One region of the Mesorhizobium sp. SEMIA396 genome, then DNA from elsewhere that is predicted to be linked to it. Evidence: predicted binding sites of a transcription regulator. Region 1 holds the regulator's gene; each other region holds the start of a gene.
The links. The regulator LexA, encoded in region 1, represses DNA repair genes until DNA is damaged. The targets are predictions, from matches to a motif close to TGTTCNNNNTGTGTTCNG.

Region 1 (3,277 bases):
CGCCGCAGTCGAAGCGATGGATGCCACAGATCCGCTGCGGGCCATGCGCGACCGTTTCATTCTGCCGGAGGGGGTGATCTATCTCGACGGCAATTCACTGGGGGCAGCGTCTCATGCCGTTTTCGGCGAGCTGCAGCAGGCGGCAACCCAGGAATGGGCCCAGGACCTCATCCGAGCCTGGAATACGGCCGGATGGTTCGAGATGCCGATCGAACTCGGCGATCAACTCGGACGCCTGATTGGAGCCGCGGCCGGCCAGACCGTCGTCTGCGACACGACGTCGACCAACATCTACAAGGTGCTGCATGCGGCGCTGGAGATTCGGCCGGGCCGGTCGGTCATCGTCGCCGAGGGTGACAGTTTCCCCACCGACCTGTACATCGCCGAAGGCGTGGCCTCGACACGGGACGGCGTCCTGCTGCGCCTCGCGGGCGTCGACGCGCCCACTATCGAAGAGCTGATCAACGAAAACGTCGCGGTGGTGCTGGTCAACCACGTCAACTACAAATCGGGTGAACTGCGCGACATGGCGGCGCTGACGCGCAAGGCTCATGCGGCCGGAGCGCTGATCGTCTGGGATCTATGCCACACCGCCGGCGCCCTGCCCGTCGAGCTCGATCACGCAAATGCCGATTTCGCCATCGGCTGCACTTACAAGTACCTCAACGGCGGTCCGGGCGCACCGGCCTTCATCTATGCCGCGCAGCGCCATCACGGCGATATCAGCCAGCCGCTCAGCGGCTGGTGGGGCCATGCGCGGCCCTTTGCCTTCGAACGGGGGTATGTTGCCGGCACCGGTATCCGCCGCTTTCTGTGCGGCACCCAGCCGGTCCTGTCGATGCGGGCGCTCAAAGGCGCGCTTGCCATCTGGAACGACGTCGACATGGCGGCATTGCGAAAAAAGAGCGTCGCGCTGACGGAACTGTTCATCCAGCTCGTCGAAGCAAAGTGCGGCGCCTATGGCCTCACGCTGGAGACCACCCGCGACGCGACCAGGCGCGGCAGCCAGGTGTCGTTCCTTCACGATCACGGCTATCAAATCATGCGGGCGCTGATCGAGCGCGGCGTCATCGGTGATTTTCGCGCGCCATCGACCATCCGTTTCGGCTTCACGCCCCTCTATATCGGCTACAAGGATGTGTGGCTGGCGGTTCAAGTGCTAGAAGACATTCTGCGCACGGGCGCATGGAAGGACCAGCGTTTCGCCGTCAAGGAAGCCGTTACCTGACGCAACGATCCCCGCGATTTGCCGTCGCCGCCCTCACTGCCCGGCAGATGACGGAGGGCTGATTCCAGCCACAAATGCCAACAGACGTTGGCGTTTTGGCTCCGTTTCGTTCACGGCAAACGAACGTCCCGAAGATTGATAGCGTCCCTTGTGGAGGTCGATCGGCAGATGATGCCAAGCCTTGGGTCGAGGATGAGCCACAGGTCATTAACCATAATGGTTTCAATGTGAGCAGGCGCATTGCCGTGGTTGGCGCCTGTCGATCGCGACCCGCTGGCAAGCCCAAATAATTTCAGCAGCCTTAACAAATTCATTAAACTTTAAACGGTTGCAGAACACAACTGGAACAGATAGTGTTTGTTCTGGGTTTGTTTTTCGATTCTGGTTTCAGGTAATCTGGGGGCCGCCATGCTGACACGCAAGCAACATGAACTGCTGATGTTCATCCATGAACGCCTGAAGGAGAGCGGCATTCCGCCATCCTTCGACGAGATGAAGGAGGCGCTCGACCTTGCCTCCAAATCCGGGATTCATCGGCTGATCACCGCACTTGAGGAGCGCGGCTTTATTCGCCGGTTGCCCAACCGGGCACGCGCGCTGGAAGTGCTGCGATTGCCGGACTCGATCGCGCCCGGCCTCAACGCGGCAAAGAAGTTTTCGCCAAGCGTCATCCAGGGCAGTCTCGGTCAGGGTGGTGCCCTTGGCCGGCAGATCAAGCCGGCGCCTTCGCGGATGCCCTCGCCCGGCAATGATGACGATGCGGTCTCCGCCGTGTCGATACCGGTCATGGGCCGTATCGCCGCCGGTGTGCCGATCGATGCCATCCAGCATCAGACGCATTCGATCTCGGTGCCGCCGGACATGATCATGGGCGGCGCCCACTATGCGCTGGAGGTTAAGGGCGACTCGATGATCGAGGCCGGTATCTTCGACGGCGACACCGTCATCATCCGTAATGCCGACACGGCGAACCCCGGCGAGATCATCGTGGCGCTGGTCGATGAAGAGGAAGCGACGCTGAAGCGGTTCCGCCGCAAGGGCGCTTCCATCGCTCTCGAAGCCGCCAATCCGGCCTATGAAACCCGTATTTTCGGCCCAGACAGGGTCAAGGTGCAAGGCAAGCTCGTCGGCCTCATCCGCCGCTACTGAGGCGGCTGCGGGTTGGCCGCTGGCTTCTCGGGTTTCTTGAAGGGTGCCAGCCCCCTCGCCTCACGAGAGTATTTGCGTTGCGTGTGCCAGGGCCGATATGGGCTGTTCACCGCGAAGCTGATTGTCGCCGGCGTGGTCGCCGATTGGCGATCGAAGAAGACCGCGGCACTGCCTTTGCGAGCCAGTTGCCGCTTGGTGATGACGAGAACCAGCGGATTGTGACAGGCGTCATAGGCGGTGGCGTCATTGATGACGATCAGCTCGGCGAAGCCACAGGCTTTCCAGGTGTCCTTGCGGTCCTCGACATAGGCAATGATCGCACCGGACATATGCCTGGCCACGCAAACGCCTGAGGAGCAATAGAACGGCGATCCCGGCGGTAGCTCAACGGCGTCCGCGACGTCGAATTGCCCATCGCTCTTGTCGAACACCTCTGGCACGACGATGGTTTCTGATGTCAGGGCGCGTTTCCAGTTGTCGACGGTGAATTCGTTCGGCCGTTCCCGGCTGACGGCAAGCTCGCCGCCACCGATCGGCAACGCCACCAGCCGGGCGTCTTCCGAGATCAGCACATCCGGCGTGCGCGTATCCGAGACGGTCAGCAAGCCTGCCAGCGCGAATGGCAGAGCAGCGAGCCGCAGCCAAGTTGTCGCCATCGTCGCGATGACCAGGGCAATTGTCACCAGCAGGACAGATTGCTGCGAAATCAGCCCAACCCCATCGACAGGCGAACGTTCGGAGATCCAACCCGATATGGCGATCATCACCGTCAGGCCCTTGCCCATCAGGTAGAGGGCCGGCCAATCCAATCCGAAAGGCATCAGCAGCGCGCTTGCGACAGCCAGGAACATGACGACGGTGACGATCGGCATAACCGCCAGATTGGCGAACAGGCTGAGC
Region 2 (3,277 bases), on a different contig from region 1:
ACACAATCGGCATGCAGTTGCGGCTGATGCCCATCGAGAAGTGATGGATTGCCTTCAAAAAGGCACCCACAGCGAAGAAATCCGCAGAAATTTTCTTGCTATTTCGGGAGATATATGGAGTTCGACACATGAGACGCTAAATATCTGGTCCGACAACGACACAGCAACCTTGGTAGAGCAATATATTTTGTCCAAAGATTCCGATAATACGGAGGCAGCGCTTTGGGCCAGAGCCCTTCTACACGATCGTGAGACAACAATCAGACCAAAGGTAGGTACTTTGGAACTTGTTGCTAACTTATACTTCTTAGACGGCTCTATAGCGAGTCTTGCCGGCTTCTTTTTGGGAAGGGTGGTCGGGTTTCCGCGGGCGTATTGGAAGCCGCAGTTTGATGCCGATCAGAAAGAGCGCATCGTCGGTATACTAGAGTCAGACCGCGTAGACGGTCGCGATCGCAGCTTGTGGCATGGCGCGCTCGTTTTGAGCTATTACGCCCGTGGCGTTGTCGATGATAGCAAACTAGGGTCATTGCTAGAGCAAATGAAGGATCGTTCTGACGTGGCCAATCTGATGACGTCACTCCTCGCTGGGAAGTCGAGAGAAGGTTCGATGAGAGTGAGGCGCCCGAGCGTAACGTTGTGACTGCCTTCGGGGCAGTTCGGAGCTGTATAGAACCCGACCACGAGCGCGAAGAAGGCTAGGCTTAATTCAGAGCAATCGGTCAACGGCGAGCTCAGCCCAAAATGCCCTTGGACGTGGCTGCCGCAATCAATTCGATTGACATGACCACGGGCCCATAGTGGTTCGTTGGCATGTCCAATGACAAGAATAACCTCCTCGAATCTTGGATGCTCCAGCGCTTGAAACAAGTCGAGGCTGCGCTGGCGCATCGTGAGTGGCTTGTCGATGGACAGTTTTCCGCCGCCGATATCTTAATGACGGACGTACTTTGGATACCCATGGTCATGGCTGCCGGCAGTTTTCCGACAACATGATGTTACGTCGATCCATCCTGCGACGGCTAGACGGTGCATTTTGCAGCGGGCGACAAGTCCGTGGCAATCTGTGGCAGGGCGCAATGTCTGGTCGGAGATCAACCTGCGTTTCAGGTTGATCGGAATAGCATTTATAGCTGCGGTGGTTTTGTTCCTGTATTGTTCTTGATTATCCCAGAAATCTATGTTTGTGTTGGGCGATGTCGTTGGCCGCCTAGCCGTGTAGGCTTAGGCACGCAGCATATCCGGGGGCATAGAAATGGTGGCGCGGGTTCGCACGGTCGCTTTTCAGGGCATCGAGGCCGTGCCGGTCGACGTGCAGGTGATGATCGCGCCCGGCAAGGTCAACATGCACATCGTCGGCCTGGGCGACAAGGCGGTGGCCGAAAGCCGCGAGCGGGTGCAGGCCGCACTGCATGCTTCCGGCCTGTCGATGCCGTCGAAGAAAGTCACGGTCAATCTGGCGCCGGCCGACCTGCCGAAGGAAGGCAGCCACTACGACCTGCCGATCGCGCTTGGCCTGATGGCTGCCCTTGGCGCCATTCCGGGCGACATGCTGGCCGGCTATGTCGTGCTTGGAGAATTGTCGCTCGACGGCACGATTGCCGCGGTCGCCGGCTCCTTGCCGGCGGCGATCGCCGCCAATGCCGAGGGCAAGGGCCTGATCTGCCCGTTCGCATGCGGGCCGGAAGCGGCCTGGGCTGGTCGGGAATTCGACATTCTGGCGCCGCGCAGTCTGATCGCCATCGCCAATCATTTTCGCGGCACGCAGGTGCTGTCGCGCCCCGAGCCCGGCATTCATGCCGCCGCTCTGGATTTGCCTGACCTCGCCGACATCAAGGGCCAGGAGACCGCCAAGCGGGCGCTGGAAGTGGCCGCCGCCGGTGGGCATAATCTGCTCATGATCGGACCCCCGGGATCCGGCAAATCGATGCTGGCGCAGCGGCTGCCGTCGATCCTGCCGCCGCTGGCGCCGAAGGAATTGCTCGAAGTCTCGATGATCGCCTCGGTGGCAGGAGAGCTCGGCGAAGGTAAGCTGACCGACCGGCGGCCGTTCCGGGCGCCGCACCACTCGGCCTCGATGGCGGCGATGGTCGGCGGCGGTATCCGCGCGCGGCCGGGCGAGGTGTCGCTGGCCCATCACGGCGTGCTGTTCCTCGATGAGTTTCCCGAGTTCACGCCGCAGACGCTTGATGCGTTGCGCCAGCCGTTGGAGACCGGCGACTGCATGATAGCGCGAGCCAATCATCGCGTCACCTATCCGGCGCGTATCCAGCTGGTGGCGGCGATGAACCCGTGCCGCTGCGGCATGGCCGGCGAGCCGGGCTATCGCTGCCTGCGCGGCGAGCGTTGCCGTACCGACTATCAGGCGCGCATTTCGGGTCCGCTGCTCGACCGCATCGATCTCAGGATCGAAGTGCCGGCGGTCTCGGCCAGCGACCTGATCCGGCCCGACCGGGCGGAGAAAAGTGCCGATGTGGCGCTGCGTGTGGCACGCGCCCGCACCATCCAACGCGAACGTTTCGAGCGGCTCGGCGCCACCCGCGCCACCACCAACGCGCATTGCGCGCCCTCGGTCATCGACGAGATCGCCATGCCGGACGCCGCCGGCCTGTCGCTGCTCAAGGACGCCAGCGAAAAGCTCGCCTTTTCGGCGCGGGCCTATCATCGCGTGCTGAAGGTGGCGCGGACGCTCGCCGATCTCGACGCCAGCGAAACCGTCGGCCGAATCCATCTGGCCGAAGCGATCTCCTACCGCATGAGCTCGGAGCGGATGGCGCAGGCGGCGTAGGTCCGCCGACAAGCCGACCTCGCCACATTGCCTTCCGCGATCACGCCATAACCCGGCCTCCGCGAATCGATCATCTCCACGGTGCGGCGGACCTGATTGTCCGCTTGGCCGGCGTCCTCACCACCCAACGGCCCCCACCGACCGGACGCCGGCCATTTTCTTCCTCTTCCAGAAAGCGTGGATGTCATCGGCGTCGGACCAAGGTCCTGGCCTCCGCATTGACATTCCTTATTTAGACAATGCGAATATGGTGTGGCCGGGGAGCCCGCTATGTTCATTGACTACTACGAAGTTTTGGAAGTTAGCCCGAACGCCAATTCGGAAACGCTGGAGCGCATATTTCGCTATTTTGCGATGCGCTATCATCCAGACAATCGCGAAACCGGCGATGAAGCCCGTTTCAGTGAAATCGTGGAAGCCCACAATACGCTCAAGGATCCGGTCAAACGCGCACAATACGACATCGCGTACAGGGACCATGCCGGCCTT
Region 3 (3,277 bases), on a different contig from region 1:
TTCAGATTCTGTTCCGCCGACTGACGCAGGATCAGGCCGGCTTCAGGATGGTAGCCGCCGAAATAAACAACGTCGGCTTTCAAATCCTTGAGCTTGGTGACGAGAGCCGAATAGTCCTTCTCGCCAGCGTTGATGCCGTCATAATAGACCTCCTTGAGGCCGCCGGCATTCATCGTTGCCCTGACGGCGTCAGCCACGCCCTGTCCGTAGGCGCTCTTGTCATGCAGGACGACGACATTCTTGCCGGCAAACTTCTTGGCGATCCATGGGCCGATGAAGGCGCCCTGCGCGTCGTCTCGCGTATAAAGGCGCATGATCGTCGGCCAGCCGGCCTTGGCTGCCGCATCGGTCAGCACCGGGTTTGACGAGGCCGGGCTCATCATCAAGGCGCCGGCTTCGGCATAGACAGCTGATGCCGGAATGCTGGAACCCGAGCAGGCATGGCCGTCGATGAACTTGACGCCATCGGCGACGACGCGGTTGGCAACCGACACGGCCTGCTTGGGATCGCATTGGTCGTCTTCGATGCTCAGCTTGATCTGACGACCGTCGACACCGCCCGCGGCGTTGATCGCATCGGCGGCAGCCTGTGCGCCCTGCTTGAACTGATCGCCGATGGTGGCGAGCTGTCCTGTCATCGGGCCCACCACCGCAAAGGTGATGTCGTCTGCGAATGCGACCGGCGTGCTCAACATCAGGCCGAATATGGCCGCGTTCAAAATACTCAATTTTTTCATGATGGTAGAACTCCTCCACTCACGCGCGGCCGCCCCGGCCGCGCTTCTTCCAGAGAGGCCGGACAATTTCATCCTTCATTCGGCCTGTCTAGGCGCATTGGCGCCGCTCGATTGGGCCTGCAAGACGTCATCCACGCAAAAAGCCACGCCAGCCTTGTTCCGGCTGGTCGCGGCTTTTTTGCCCGTCGAGCAATCTCCAGGCGCCCCCGCGCCTAAAAATCCGCTCAGCTTCCCTGTGTCGCGCACGACTGGGCCTTGCGGCCTGCCGCGTTCTTTCCCTTGCCTTCGTGACCGTCTTGCGCGGCCTTCAATTTCGCCGGGTCTGGCCGTCTGTGCGGCCTTGATCCCGGAGCTTCCCTGTCTTCGATGGATCTGTCTGCGATTGGCAGATTTCAGTGCATGGTCATCCATTCGCGGGCTTCGCGCAGCGCCGTGGCGATCTCGACCTTCGACATGGCGGCCGACAGTTCCGAGCGCAGCTCGGCGGCGCGGGCCGAGCCCTTGATTGCGGCGATGTTGAACCATTTGTGGGCGGCAACGACATCGGTCTCGCAATCGCGGCCGGTCGCATACATCATGCCCAATTCGAAAAGGATGTCGGCCTGGGCAGTTGCTCCCATAGCGCCGAAACCTGCTTCAAGCATTTCAAAACGTGCCATTTCAATCCCCTGTTTTCCGGCCCCTGTCAGGCTCCCGAGAGCTGCCTTCTTTCGTCTTGCCGGCTGCTCTTCCGATGCTTTCGAGAATGCCGTGCAGGCTTGAATCCGTCGTTAAATGGCGTGCTTAATTTGAGGAAAACAAAGCTAAAACAAGAGGTAAACGCCGAAATTCGTTAAGGATACAAACCCAGCAATTCAGCCTGCTTGCCTCAAATTTGACGAAAGTTTTCTCGCGCGGGGGCAAGACTTCGCTAACCACGGCAGACAAAGGCGATGCGCCGATCGTTTCATTTCATCGTCGAGGAGGCGCTTTCAGGCGGCTGCAAAATCCCAAAGTCTTCCGCTACGGCACCGCTTTTGTTTTGCCGGGAGCTGGATTAGCTTACGTTTGCGTAAGCGGCAGACCGGCGAGGCGGAGCATCCGGCCGGACATCCACAGGGAGGAAGACATGTTTCGAAAACTGAGCCTGGCCCTTGCGGCCACATTGATCGTGGCGAGTGCAGCATGGGCCGATCCGATCGAAGGCAATTGGAAGACGCAGGCCGGCGAAACCGCGGCCATCGCCGGCGGCGGCTCGTTTTCCATCACGCTCAAGTCCGGGAAATATGCCGGCAAGACCATCGGCTCGCTCAAGGCGACAGGCGACAACAAATATGCCGGCAACATCACCGATCCGGCAAACGACAAGACCTATTCGGGCAAGGCGACATTGTCGGGCAGCTCTCTCAAGATGAGCGGCTGCGTGCTCGGCGGACTGATCTGCAAGAGCCAGACCTGGCACAAGCTCTGATCGAGCGCATCCTTGCGACATGATGACGGGGCCTCGACGGGCCCCGTTTTCGTTTGTCGACACATCCTGCGCCGATGATGCTCGATACCCACCGGCGGCTATCCAAACCGACGCCGGCGCCGTCGAAACCCGTCAGTCATCTTGAACGGCAGATGAACGCCGGCATCAGAGCCGGTTCAGTTGCATCAGGGCATTCTCCGGCGTGTTGAAGGAGACCGACCCAATGCTTGCTCGCCGCTTCACCATCGTCTGCCTGCTGGTGAGCCTGTTTGGAATGTTCTTCGCCATCCTCGTCGCCGAAGCGGGCCGTCCGGCCCGCGCCTGGGACGAAGCCAGTTCCAGAACCTGCCGCCTCGCCTGCCCCACCCATCTTCGCAACTGACCAAAGAAACCAAGACCTCGAAAGAAAAGCTGAACGCCATGAACCGCATCGCCGCCAACACTCTCAAGACCCTTCGGCTTCTGCCGCGGGCGGCGCTTATCCTGACGGTGCTGGCCGCTCCGGTTCTGGCCGTGCCGATGATGCGCACTGACGCCGGCTCGACGATCGACGCACCAGCCCTGAAGAAGTCCGGCGTCGGCTTTGTGCTCCTGGTCAGCCTGCAGCGCGGTTGAAGAAAAACGGCGCTTTGGCCGCCTTCGGTCGCGACACCCCTCCCAAGTGCCGATCCAAGTCTCTATATTGAGCCATGGAAAAGCGAATCTACCCACAAGCCATCGAATCTGTCGTCATGCCGGAGCCTTTTGGCCGGCAAAGCTTTGATAGCGCCGAAAAAGCAGTCAAGGCACTGCAGGCGCTTTACGACCGCAATACCAAATTCCTGCGCGACTCCTTTGCAGAGCTGGCGGCAGCAGGCGGCGACAATGGCAAGCGCTACCGGGCCTTTTATCCGGAGATCGGTGTCACCACCAACTCGTTCACCCAGATCGACTCGCGCCAGGCCTATGGCCATATGCCGACGCCTGGGCATTTTTCCACCACCATCACCCAGCCGGGCCTGTTCGAAAGCTACCTCGTCGAGCAGTTGCGCCTGATCATGCGCAATCATGGGGTTGCGGTCACGGTGTCGGAATCGACCACACCCATCCC

Region 2: the regulator LexA is predicted to act here: its motif matches at 1,146-1,163, upstream of NP503_RS11500 (YifB family Mg chelatase-like AAA ATPase).
Region 3: the regulator LexA is predicted to act here: its motif matches at 1,531-1,548, upstream of NP503_RS06615 (sel1 repeat family protein).

What each region holds. Positions count from the first base shown of each region.
Region 1 is NZ_JANIFC010000010.1:262,646-265,922, forward strand. Features, by position in the region: gene kynU (kynureninase) at 1-1,228, shown strand, start outside; gene lexA (transcriptional repressor LexA) at 1,637-2,377, shown strand; gene NP503_RS23915 (ComEC/Rec2 family competence protein) at 2,371-3,277, opposite strand, start outside.
Region 2 is NZ_JANIFC010000003.1:422,611-425,887, forward strand. Features, by position in the region: gene NP503_RS11490 (SIR2 family protein) at 1-643, shown strand, start outside; gene NP503_RS11495 (glutathione binding-like protein) at 814-996, shown strand; gene NP503_RS11500 (YifB family Mg chelatase-like AAA ATPase) at 1,256-2,788, shown strand; gene NP503_RS11505 (J domain-containing protein) at 3,059-3,277, shown strand, end outside.
Region 3 is NZ_JANIFC010000002.1:360,122-363,398, reverse strand. Features, by position in the region: gene NP503_RS06620 (ABC transporter substrate-binding protein) at 1-737, opposite strand, end outside; gene NP503_RS06615 (sel1 repeat family protein) at 1,130-1,396, opposite strand; gene NP503_RS06610 (DUF2147 domain-containing protein) at 1,846-2,187, shown strand; gene NP503_RS06605 (hypothetical protein) at 2,411-2,569, shown strand; gene NP503_RS06600 (hypothetical protein) at 2,608-2,802, shown strand; gene NP503_RS06595 (AMP nucleosidase) at 2,919-3,277, shown strand, end outside.